One region of the Exiguobacterium sp. s11 genome, then DNA from elsewhere that is predicted to be linked to it. Evidence: riboswitches for the same ligand, from Rfam matches in the RefSeq annotation. Region 1 holds a riboswitch; each other region holds the start of a gene.
The links. A riboswitch is a leader RNA that binds a small molecule or an ion and turns the genes downstream of it on or off. The one in region 1 is predicted to bind lysine.
Positions count from the first base shown of each region.

Region 2: linked by a shared signal. The riboswitch ahead of KNQ12_RS15200 (aspartate kinase) and the one ahead of KNQ12_RS12215 (amino acid permease) in region 1 are both predicted to bind lysine.
Region 3: linked by a shared signal. The riboswitch ahead of KNQ12_RS13440 (Na+/H+ antiporter NhaC family protein) and the one ahead of KNQ12_RS12215 (amino acid permease) in region 1 are both predicted to bind lysine.

Region 1 is NZ_JACSNF010000003.1:237,516-241,763, reverse strand. Features, by position in the region: gene KNQ12_RS12225 (diguanylate cyclase) at 1-655, opposite strand, end outside; gene KNQ12_RS12220 (MarR family winged helix-turn-helix transcriptional regulator) at 792-1,247, opposite strand; lysine riboswitch at 1,413-1,601, shown strand; gene KNQ12_RS12215 (amino acid permease) at 1,733-3,214, shown strand; gene KNQ12_RS12210 (hypothetical protein) at 3,295-3,477, shown strand; gene msrA (peptide-methionine (S)-S-oxide reductase MsrA) at 3,547-4,248, shown strand, end outside.
Region 2 is NZ_JACSNF010000006.1:43,541-47,788, reverse strand. Features, by position in the region: gene dapA (4-hydroxy-tetrahydrodipicolinate synthase) at 1-121, opposite strand, end outside; gene KNQ12_RS15205 (aspartate-semialdehyde dehydrogenase) at 139-1,131, opposite strand; gene KNQ12_RS15200 (aspartate kinase) at 1,145-2,344, opposite strand; lysine riboswitch at 2,457-2,634, opposite strand; gene argH (argininosuccinate lyase) at 2,705-4,075, opposite strand; gene KNQ12_RS15190 (argininosuccinate synthase) at 4,072-4,248, opposite strand, start outside.
Region 3 is NZ_JACSNF010000004.1:169,934-174,181, reverse strand. Features, by position in the region: gene htpG (molecular chaperone HtpG) at 1-461, shown strand, start outside; gene KNQ12_RS13440 (Na+/H+ antiporter NhaC family protein) at 738-2,321, opposite strand; lysine riboswitch at 2,432-2,610, opposite strand; gene KNQ12_RS13435 (uracil-DNA glycosylase family protein) at 2,703-3,440, opposite strand; gene KNQ12_RS13430 (heme oxygenase) at 3,565-3,885, opposite strand; gene KNQ12_RS13425 (SAM-dependent methyltransferase) at 3,975-4,248, shown strand, end outside.

The DNA.
Region 1 (4,248 bases):
CGACAAGCGAAAGCGAGTCATCCAGGCGACGACGATTGGCGAGCCCTGTCAAAGCATCCGTCATGGCGAGTTTCTGCTGATACTGGATGTTTTCGAAGTGACGGCGTAATTCCGTCAGCAATCGAAAAGCGACAAAGCCAGCTAATAAATTAAAGAAGACGTACGCAATCGAGATTTTAAAGAATGTCGACCAGCTGTGCGTCAGGACGTAGATGGCGGGTAACGAATAGAGAATACCGACCAACACCATAAGCTGAAAATGACGCATCGAGACATGGACGAATCGACGAATGATCCCGATCGTCGTGATGAACAAGACGATGATCAACGTCGATAAATAAAATCCTTCCATTTGATCAACTGGTGTTAAAAAGTAACGTGTCCCGATGATCATTGCACCAGCAACGATGGCGCTTGGGAAACCACCGAACAGCATGGCAATCGCGACGGGAACGATACGTAAATCAACACGGGCGACATCGATTTGAATCCCATTGAACATCAATAAGACCGCAATCAAACCAGAGACTGCTCCGAGTATAAGTCGAATGCTCCATTTGGAGTTCAATGAAATACGCGGTTGATTCCGAAACGGTAAGAACAAGAGAGTAATCGTTGTAAACAGTAGACAAAAGTTAATGATGAATTGATTCATGATGGACAACAAATCCTCCCAGCTCCCCAACTAACAGATTTCCATATATATACTTCCAGTATACTCAACTAGATAACGGTTAGACAGGCATAAATGTTTAGATGAAAAATAAAAAACGGTAGAAAATCTACCGTTTTTAAGAAGATGAAGTAAGAGAATCCTCATCCATCGTCAGTAAAATTTTATCAAAGACACGAATCATCGTTTCCAGCTCTTCTTCCGTCAATGTACCGAAGCGATCTTGTAAATAGTTTTTCCGGACGATTTCGAGATCCCGAAATGCACGTTCTCCGTCATCCGTCAAAGCGAGGACGATTGAACGACGATCTTCCGTCGAGCGTGTCCGTGTGACATATCCTTGTTTATACAGCTTATCCGTCAAAGCAGTGACTTGACTCGTCGCGAGCTCAAATTGTTCCGCAAGAAGCGTCGGGCGCTGAGGACCATTTTCTGAAAGGCTTCGTAAGATGAAAAATTCACTCCGGGTCGCCGTTCCTTCAAATAGCCGGTTAAGTTCACGTCGCAGGGTACGAAGAATGACACGCATTTGTTCCTCGAGTCGATAAGTTAGCAAATCACGTTCCTGTGGCATGCAAGCAGCATCCTTTCTCTCAGTGGACTTCTACCATTTAGTGTACTAAACATATCGGATTTTTACCATCGACTACCCCAGATTCGAAAAAGGCAATTGACAATTTCGTGGCGTTTTGTGTAATATGGCGTAGTAATAACTAACTTAATTCAGTTCTCACTCAACCAGTGGGATGGAGGTTGCAGTTCTTAAGAGTACGGTTACGGATGTCGTCAAGCGACAGATGAGGTGACCTGAAAGGAAGAATTGCCGAAATCAATCATCGCTTTGAAGATGATCGATTGGGATTAGATCAAATAGGTCTAATACTGTCACAAGTCGGGTATCACCTACTTGTGGAGAGCTATCTTTCACGACGGTAGAATGAGGCGCATCCATTTTATTATGTTGCGTTCTCATCTTCCATCTGGAAGATGAGGGCGCTTTTTGTTTTTTCATTCAAAAAGTGTCCTCTCAAAAATTTATTAAAGAGAGAAGCGAACGAAATGAACAATCTAGATGTGAAACAAACAACAGATTCGACAGCAGAAGGATTAAAACGTGGATTACAAGCCCGTCATATGTCAATGATCGCCATCGGTGGAGCGATCGGAACAGGACTCTTCATTGCGTCCGGTGCTTCCGTCGCAGCAGCAGGACCAGGTGGTGCGCTCCTATCGTATGCAATCGTTGGTCTGATGGTTTACTTCCTAATGACAAGTCTTGGTGAAATGGCAGCGTACATGCCGGTCGCTGGATCCTTCTCGACATATGGAACAAAATTCGTCGATCCATCATTCGGCTTTGCACTCGGCTGGAACTACTGGTACAACTGGGCAGTCACGATCGCAGTTGAACTCGTCGCAGCACAAATCGTCATGACGTACTGGTTCCCGGATGTTCCTGGATTTTATTTCAGTGCCTTATTCCTCTTACTCATGATCGGCTTGAACTACTTCTCCGTTAAAGGATTCGGGGAAGCGGAGTATTGGTTTGCGATGATTAAAGTCGTTACCGTCATCGTCTTTTTAGTCGTCGGTGTTGCGATGATTTTCGGTGTCTTTACATCGGAGCCACCGGTTGGCTTTAAAAACTTTGCTCTTGGCGATGCACCGTTCGTCGGTGGGATTCCTGCCGTCATCGGAATCATTCTTGTTGCTGGATTCAGTTTCCAAGGAACGGAGCTCGTCGGGATTGCCGCGGGTGAGTCAGAAGACCCGAAAAAGAACGTTCCTAAAGCAGTCAAACAAGTTTTCTGGCGTATCTTACTTTTCTACGTCTTCGCGATTTTCGTCATCGGAATGCTCATTCCGTATACGAGTCCGAACTTGGTTTCGAATGACATTACGGACGTAGCGGTTAGTCCGTTTACGCTCGTCTTTGAAAAAGCAGGTCTTGCGTTCTCAGCAGCACTCATGAACGCCGTCATCTTGACGTCTGTTCTATCTGCCGGAAACTCAGGTATGTATGCTTCGACTCGGATGCTTTATACGCTTGCTCGCCAAGGAGATGCACCGAAGTTGTTTGCGAAAGTATCGAAAAACGGTGTACCGCGTAACGCTTTGCTCGCAACAGGAGCAATCGGTGCACTCTGTTTCTTGACGTCAATGTTTGGTGGACAAGTCTACTTGTGGTTACTCAATGCTTCCGGTATGACAGGATTCATCGCATGGCTCGGGATTGCAATCAGTCACTATCGTTTCCGTAAAGGATTCCTTGCACAAGGTCACTCGTTGAAAGACTTACCATATGTGGCACCAGCGTTCCCATTCGGTCCGCTGTTCGCATTCGGTCTTTGTTTCCTCGTCATCGTCGGTCAAAACTATGCCGCATTCCTCGCGGATCAAATTGATTGGGTCGGAATTGCCGCAACGTATGTTGGTATTCCATTATTCCTCGCCTTCTGGTTGGGACATAAATTCAAAAACCGGACGTCAATCGTTCGTTATGACGAGATGGACTTCCCAGAACATCCACGTCAATCGTAATCAACTAGCCACCTTCAAATGAAGGTGGCTTTTTAGATGTCGCTTCAAGTAAGATGAAAGAAAAACAGGGGGCGATCTTTATGAATTACTGGTACCACTTTAAGCGTGCCTTCTTACCGATCGCATTATTGCTTGTGACGCTTGCCTTATACCAAATGATCTATCGTTTGAATAACATCTGGTATTCGCTTGGAGGACTTCTTCTTGTCTTTGCGGCGATCTACTTCGTCATGCGTCGTCTAAAAGCGAACCCGGAGGATTGAATGAGCAGGAAAGTCGAGTCCATTCTCTGAACGAGGTAAAATAGTCATATACAGAGGAGGGGAAGATAGATGGCAAAAGCAATATTTGCAGGTGGTTGTTTCTGGTGCATGGTCAAGCCATTCCATAAATATGATGGGGTAGAGCAGGTCATTTCAGGATATACCGGTGGTCATACAGAGAACCCGACTTATAAAGAGGTCTGTTCGGAAACGACAGGTCACTTGGAGGCGGTTGAAGTCACGTACGATCCGTCCGTCATTACGTACGAAGAATTACTCGAGATTTTCTGGCGTCAAATCGATCCGACAGACGGTGGTGGTCAGTTCAACGACCGTGGTGAATCGTATCAGCCGGCTATCTTTTATGTCGATGAAGCACAGCGTGAAACGGCGGAACGTTCGAAAGCAGCGCTTGACGCATCAGGACGTTTCTCGCGTCCGGTCGCGGTAGAGATTCGTCCAGAAAAGCCGTTTTGGCCAGCAGAAGAATATCACCAAGATTATTATAAAAAGAATCCGTTCCGTTATCAGATGTATAGTGTCGGCTCAGGTCGCGCGAAATTCATCAAAGAAGCGTGGAAGGACCACGGTAAGGAAAAAGAACTGAAAGAGCGTCTGACACCAATTCAGTATAAAGTCACACAAGAGAACGGGACAGAACCCGCTTTCCGTAACGAATACTGGGATGAAGAACGTCCAGGACTGTACGTCGATATCGTTGACGGCACACCACTCTTCACATCGAAAGATAAGTTCCAGTCAAACTGTGGT
Region 2 (4,248 bases), on a different contig from region 1:
CGACAAGCGCCTGAATTCCTGCTGCGAGTTGTTGCTCGATCAAGCGTTCGAATACGTGTAGATCCAACTCGCCTGCTTCATTAAATGGTGTGACGAGCGCTGTACCTGCTCCTTTGAACATGAAGAACTCCTCCTTTTTTATGAATGAATCGACTGTTCGATGGCTTGGCGTGCGACTTGTACGGCATTCGAGGCGGCACCTTTTCGAATGTTGTCGGCTACACACCAGAGATGGAACGTATTCGCGAGACTATCATCTTGTCGAATTCGTCCGACATAGACATCGTCCGTCCCACTCGCGTCAAGCGGCATCGGATAACGCGTATTCGCGACATCATCGATGAGGACGACGCCCGGTGCGTTTTCAAGTGCTTCACGGATCGCTTCGACCGTCGTCGGTTGTGTAAACGTGACGTTGATTGCAACCGAGTGAGAATTCGTGACTGGAACCCGGACACATGTCGCACTGACAGGTAATGCTGGAAGATTGAAGATTTTCCGTGTTTCATCAATCATCTTCTGCTCTTCTTTCGTATAGCCGTTCTCAAGGAATACATCGATATGCGGCAAGATGTTATCGTGAATCGGATGCGGATAATTGACGGGCTCTTCTCCGCGTGCTCCACGTGCCAGATCCTCGATTCCTTTTTGACCAGAACCAGATACGGCCTGATACGTCGTATAGTTGATCCGTTCGAATCCCAGTGACTGGAGCGGTGCTAAAGCGACGACGGATTGAATCGTCGAACAGTTCGGATTTGCGATCAAGCGGTCCGTCGCTTGAATCGCTTGCGGATTGACTTCTGGCACGACGAGCGGAATCGTCTCCTGCATCCGGAAAGCACTTGAATTATCAACGACGAGTGTTCCGTTTTCAGCTAGTAACGGGGCATATTGCTCACTGATCGTTCCGCCTGCTGCGAACAACGCGACATCGATCCCGTCTTCTGTGATATTTGGCGTCAGCGCTTGGATCGTAATATCTTCTCCCTTGAACTGTACCGTGTTCCCTGCTGAACGAGCAGAAGCGTAAGCGGACAGGCGGCTGACCGGGAAGTCCAGTTCTGCTAGGACTTGTAACATTTTTTGACCGACGGCGCCGGTTGCTCCAATGACGGCTACATGATACATCCTGTTTTCCTCCTTATAACTCGAACGCGTTTGCAATCGCTGCAACCGTCCGTTCAATGTCTGCTTGTGCAATCGTGTACGAGATGCTGATTTCTGATGTCGTGACTTGATAGAACGGGATGTTCTCCGCTCGGAAGATTGCGAACAACTTCGAAGCGACACCTGTTGCATCCCGCATCCCGATTCCGACGACAGATAATTTTGCGTGTTGATTATGGCGATCGACCTTGACTGTCGTGAAGCGATCCATGATGTCTTTCAATGCTTCATCGAGGAACTCTTCCTCATCGAGTGGACATGAGAACGATAAGAAAATGTCACTGTCGAACGTCGTTTGACTGATCATGTCGATGTTGACGTGGCGATTGGATAACAGTTCGAAGATATCGGCTACTGCTGCATTCGTTTGCGGTACGTGTTTGATTGATACCGTCAAGACGTTCTTCGTCACACTGACACTCGTCACCGCTTTTTGTTCCATTGTTTCCGTCGCTTCCATGATCCATGTTCCCCTTTTCGATTCAAGTGTTTTCCCGACGAAGATGTGTACGCCGTATTTTTTTCCTAGTTCGACACTTCGCATTTCCATGACCTTCGACCCGAGGGCGCTCATTTCCATCATCTCATCATACGAGATATGTGGAATCGGTTGAGCGGCGGCATGGATTCGCGGATCAGCTGTATAGACACCGTCGACATCGGTATAGATTTCGCACCGTTTATCAAGGACTGCCGCAAGGGCAACTGCCGTTGTATCCGACCCACCCCGTCCAAGCGTCGTGACATCACCGAGTTCGTTGACACCTTGGAATCCGGCGACGATGACGACATCGTACGTTTCGAGTTTTTGTCGTAACAGATCTCCATCGATCTGTTTGATCTTACTTTTCGTATGCACGCCCATCGTGCTGATTCCTGCTTGAGCGCCTGTTTGCGATAACGCTTTGACACCGAGCGAGTTGAGGGCGATGCTGAGTAATGAAATCGTCTGTTCTTCTCCGATGGCAAGCAGTCGATCGAGTTCTCTTCGCTCGGGGCGATCCGTGATGGCTTGCGCCTGAGCGATCAAAGAATCTGTCATCTTGCCCATCGCCGAAACGACGACGACGAGTTTTTCACCTTCGGCTGCGCGACTCTTCAAATAATTCGCAATAGACTGAATCTGTTCGACAGTCGCAACCGAGCTTCCACCAAATTTAAGTACAGTTGTCACAATCCTATCTCCTTTGTCCCGATACAGAAAAAAACGACGGGCCGGTAGGAGCGTTCCTACGGCCCGTCGTTATCACGATCGGACAAACGAAGACAAAGTCATTCGTTCTTTTACGTAAGATAGCGCTCCGAAACATCGGTTTCGGCAGTACAACGGATCTTAACCGTTGTACCAGCAAACAAGAAGAAGCATCTTCTCGTTCACTTCGGCGGACTTCCCCTTTCACATCATTCGGCATGCTTGCCTTCAAGAATGATGCTACTCATGTCATCCGCGCCTCTATCTGTCGGTTGTTAGTTACAGTTATAGCAGACATCTTTTGTTAAATCCAGTCATTTGACTGTTTTTTTTCAAAATTCGTCAATTCGCAAGATGCTGTTTCGCGAGTTCGAGTTGCTCCGACACGGCAGCAAACCCTGTCCCGCCGTAGCTAGTCCGGCGTGCTACTGCTTGAACCGGATCGAGGAGCGGATAGACGTCTTCCGTGATATCAGGATGGAACGTTTGATACGTCTCGAGGTTCAAATCCTTCAGGAAACAACCGTTCTGCACACAGTAAAGGACGGCTTTGCCGACGATTTCATGCGCTTCCCGGAACGGTATGCCTTTCGTTACAAGGTAGTCGGCGAGTTCCGTTGCATTCGAGAAGTCTTGCATTGTCGCCTTCTTGAGCGCTTCGGTCTTAAACGTCGCAGATTCAATCATTCCGGTGAAGATTTGAACGGATTGGAGAACGGTATCTGCTGTATCGAAGACCCCTTCCTTATCCTCTTGCATGTCTTTGTTGTAAGCGAGTGGTAATGCCTTCATCGTCGTCAAGAAGCCCATCAGATTGCCGTAGACGCGCCCCGTTTTCCCACGAATCAATTCAGCGAAATCAGGATTTTTCTTCTGTGGCATCATGCTCGACCCTGTCGAGAAAGCATCAGACAACTCGATGAAGCCAAATTCTTGCGATGCCCAGATGATGATTTCTTCACAAAAACGCGAGAGATGCATCATGACGGTCGAGGCGATCCCGAGGTATTCGATGACGAAATCGCGGTCGGAGACAGCGTCGAGACTGTTCGGATAGATTGACTCAAAACCGAGCAACTCGGCAGAACGAAAACGATCGATTGGGAATGTCGTCCCCGCGAGCGCGCCTGCCCCGAGCGGTGATTTCCGGATCCGCTTTTGATTATCCGTCAACCGTTCGACATCACGTTCGAACATCCAGAAATAAGCGAGCAAATGATGCGCAAGCGAGATCGGTTGTGCCCGTTGCAAATGCGTATACCCTGGCATGACCGTCTCGATATGTTGCTCCGCTTGTTCCGTGATGACCGATTGGAGCTCGCGTAATGCCGTCGTCAACGCTTCAACATGTTGTTCCATCCATAGATGTAAATCCGTTGCGACCTGATCGTTTCGGCTCCGTGCCGTATGCAGTTTTCCTGCAACCGGACCAATCTGTTCCGTCAATAAACGCTCGAGATTCATGTGAATGTCTTCATCTGCTAGCGTATACACATGATCCGCTAACGTCGTTTCCAGTTGCTTCAGTCCTTGCTCGATTTGTGTCCACTCGTCTTGAGCGAGGATCCCTTGTTCAAATAGCATCTGCGCGTGTGCGAGACTGCCTTTTAAATCGACGCTCGCTAATTTTTGATCGAACGTGATCGATGCTCCGAAGGCTTCCGCTTGAGCGGAAGCACTTTCCGTAAAACGTCCACCCCAGAGTTTGGTCATTTCGTTACACCCGCCTGACGATGTACGCTCGCATGCGTCGAAACGGCAAGTCCGTGTAATTTGATGAAGCCTTTTGCTGCTTCATGATCGAACGCGTCTTCTTTCGTATACGTCGCAAGTTTCTCATCGTAGAGTGAGACAGCGGACTGACGACCTGTCACGGTTGCGTTTCC
Region 3 (4,248 bases), on a different contig from region 1:
AGTTCGCGATCCAGATGCTCGTGACGTACAACGAGAAGACGTTCAAGTCGGTCACGAGCAGCGATTTAGGGATTGAAGCGGAGGAAGCGGAGACGACGGACGCACAAGCAGAGATGTTCCAAGCCATGCAGGAAGTGCTAAGTGGGCAAGTCAAGGAAGTCAAAGCCTCAACACGTCTAAAATCGCATCCTGTCTGCTTTGCGACGGACGGCGCTGTCTCGATCGAGATGGAGAAAATTCTGAAGGCGATGCCGAATAATGAAGGGGTAGAAGCGGTCAAGATTCTTGAATTGAATCCGTCACACGCAGTGTTCGAGTCTCTTGAAACGGCGTATCAAAACGATCGTTCAAAATTCGAGCGCTATACCAAACTGATGTATCAACAAGCATTACTTGTCGAAGGGCTTCCACTCGAGGATCCGGTAGCGTTCGCGAATGATGTGTGTGAACTTATGGTATAAGACATGACATGAAGTCGAAAAAAAGGGGCTGACTCAAAGTTGGTCTCTACAAAGATAAGGGTGGCAGAATGATGATCTGCCACCCTTATCTCGTAACAAAAAGAATGGCGCGTCACACGCCACTCCTACAGGAAAAGCGCATTTATGCGCTGTCAGAGACGAACGAGACCCGTTTTCCTGCTTCATTTAAGCAGGAAAACAGGCTTGTGTCTCGCCTGAGGAAAGGGCGTGAAAAGACGCGTCATTCTTTTTTGAGTCAGTCCCTTTTTCATTTCATCAATCCGTTTGTAAATCCGAAGCAGTTTCGCCTTTTTTCGAGAGAACGTTCAAGACGACGACGAAGAGTACGAATGTGACAAGAGCTCCGATGAAACCGAAGACCGAAGACTCCGTGAAACCGATGACTAAATAACCTACTGCCGCAGTGACGGCACCGACTAGCGCATACGGTAACTGTGTCGTAACGTGATCGATATGATGGGATCCAGCCCCTGTCGAACTGAGGATCGTCGTATCGGAAATCGGTGAACAATGGTCACCGAAGACAGATCCAGCAAGAACAGCAGCAAGCGTCGGTAATAAGAGTGAGGCATCGACAGCCATGACGAGATCCGCACCGATTGGCAACATGATCCCGAATGTGCCCCAACTTGTTCCTGTCGAGAATGCCATCAAGCAGGCAATCAAGAATAATAAGAACGGCAAGTACGAAGCAGAAATCGAGTTGCTGATGAAGCTTGCGAGATAATCGCCTGTTTTCATATCACCAATAACAGCGATGATCGTCCAAGCAAATAATAGAATCACGACTGCTGGCCACATCGAACGCATACCAGCGACGATGCTTGCACGGTAATCGCGACCCGGAATTTTTCGTCCGATCAGCATCAAGAAAGCGACGATTAAACTGATGACGACACCTGCGACAAGTGAGCGTGTGACGTCTGTTGCCTCAAATGCTCCAATTAAAGTAAACGGACGGTTGTCGGCTGCAAGTGCCTGAGCACCTGTCCCGAGTAACGCACTGATCGTAGCAATGACGAGAACGACGATCGGAACGACGAGATCCCGGACTTTTCCGTTCGTATGTTCGTTGACCTCTTTTGCCATCCCCATCGGTGTTCCTTTTGACGCATCAAAAAGTTCACCATTCGCAGCGCGGCGTTCATGCTGTTTCATCGGTCCGACAGAGACGCCAGAGTAAGCGATGTAAAGTGTTAAAAGTAACGCGAAAATCGCATAGAAGTTCATTGGAACGATCATCATGAAAGCACTAAACGCTGAGTAATCCGTAATCGAGTGCGTCGTTAAGATACCGGCGATGATGGAAATGATGAATGCGCCCCAACTCGAAAGCGGACTGATGACACAAACAGGCGCAGCTGTTGAGTCAATCAAATAGGCAAGCTTCGCACGTGAGACACCACGGCGATCCGTTAGCGGACGACTGACATTGCCGACAGCGAGACTGTTGAAGTAATCATCGATGAAAATCAAGATACCGAGACCGAAGGCGACTAAGCGTGCACCACGCGCTGTCTTGACGTGTGTAGAAGCCCATTCACCGAAGGCGCGAGCGCCACCAGATGTTTGAATTAATGTGGAAAGGACACCGAGCAATAACAAGAAAACAAGTAATAAAACGTTCCACTCGTTCAAGGCACCATCCGCCCAAAAGAGGCTAAAGATATTCTTGCCGAGATAGGTTACCGTATCGATCGGGTTAAAACGGTGAAGTAACAGGGCACCGACGAGAATGCCGACACCTAACGAAAGAACGACCTTTCGGGTAAAGATGGCTAATAAGATAGCTAGTAAAGCAGGTACAAGGGCAATAATGGAATCTGAATAGTTGACCATGAAAAATATCCTCCTCTTTAAAAATGGCTTAAAGATGAGACCCCGCGGCACAAAAAAAGCAAGGGCACCGGCAACAAAGCCGACACCCTCGCTGGATGCGTCTTTCTTAGCCGAATTGGAGCGCTCCATACAACTGTTATGTATGGCAATCGATCGGGTATTTCCCGAATCGACCAACGACGGTATGCTCGACGCATACTGTCATTTCGGCGATGTCACCTTTCCTGTAGTCGTCTTCGTTGTCATCCTCGGACCAAGTACTGATTGAAATCGCGCCTCTACCTCATCGATAGAATAGTCATATTCTGTTCTTATGGACACTTTATCACGTATTTCAAAAAAGATTCAACCATATATTCTGATAATTTAAGACAAAGTTGCTCATTCGGCAAAATGTTGAATGAGCTGTTTCATCAAATAGGCTTGGTTTTCTTCGAATTGTTTTTTTCGATGACCGTTCGCGCCAGATGGATGGGGGAAGTTGGAAAGAAGCTGATGTTGTTCGATTCGTCCATCCTGAATCAATCCACGGACTTGCGTCTCGACGACCCGACCGAGTGGAATTAATAACGCTGGTTTTTGTAACTGATTGATCTCAGCGACGAAGTGTTCTTCCGCGTAGTGCCTCAATAAAGAACTACGACTAATTTTCGGTTGATGACCCGAGTAATTCTTTTCGCGATAAAAGACGGGTTGCTTTAACAGTGATGTTGGATGCAATAATTTCTGATGTTGATGGAATAAGCTAGTAGCCGTCTCAATTCCGAGCAATGCTGGAAGCTCGAGTGTATCAAGCATCTGGACGAGGTTACGTCGCATCGTTCCGGCAAAACTGGCTGCATATTTGACGATGCGTGCCGTCCCTTCTAGTGAAGCCCCATGATGGAGGGCATCCGTTGCTTCTTCGAAAGCGATTCGCATCTGTTCAAAACCTGGTGTGATCCCGATGATGACGACTTTTGCTTCAGTATTGACATATTCGCCAATCGGAGAGTAATAGACGGTCAGCTCGTTCTCCTGTTGCAATAAAAAATCGTCCGTCCATAATTCATCACGTCGTAACGTACGATCATCAGGTAAGCTACGAATGGCTTGTTCAAATATAGTTAATGAATTCATGAAGAACCCTCTCTCTCTGTATTGGCACTATAATAACAAATAATACCATTTGAGACAATTAAACCCTTTCACTATTTGTGTATAGGTATATAAAAAAGGACTCGAGACGAGTCCTTTTCGTGCATCATGCGCGTTCTTTGACCGAAGCAACTTCATATGTCAGAATCTCGCTGCCGAGCATTGGCGATTCTCCTGCCTCACTACTCGCAGGTCGACTATGTGACGCTTTGAAATCGTCACTCTCACGCCATGCTTGAAAACTCTTCATGTCTTCCCAGTACATGTTGACGTTCATTTCATCATGTTCTTCGATGTTTTGCGTCAATAAGACCTCGACGCGGATGAATCCGTCCATCGTATCAAGTCCACTTGGACGCGTAAAACGAGGAGCGAGAGCTGCAGCCATCCCTTTTTTGACTTTAATCCGGTTCGTAACGACGATCATCATAAAATCCCCTTTCAAAAAACGAGTAACGTACTTCTTCAGTATAGTACGATGAAGGCAAGAATGCCGGAAAGAAGGAACAAACGACAATGAATGAACAGGAATACGATCAACGATTACGAATCGAGACCATTGAGATGCAACACCTCTATGGTGTGTTTAGTCACTACAATCGCTATGAACCAACGCCTTATGCGGCACTAGACGAATTATGCGAAACGTATTTGTTTCAAAAACAGGACACGGTCATTGATTTCGGGTGTGGGAAAGGGCGTTTGAACTTTTACTTACACGACCGATTCGATTGTTCCGTCATCGGAATCGAGATGAACGGACAATTTTACGAGGACGCACTCCGGAATA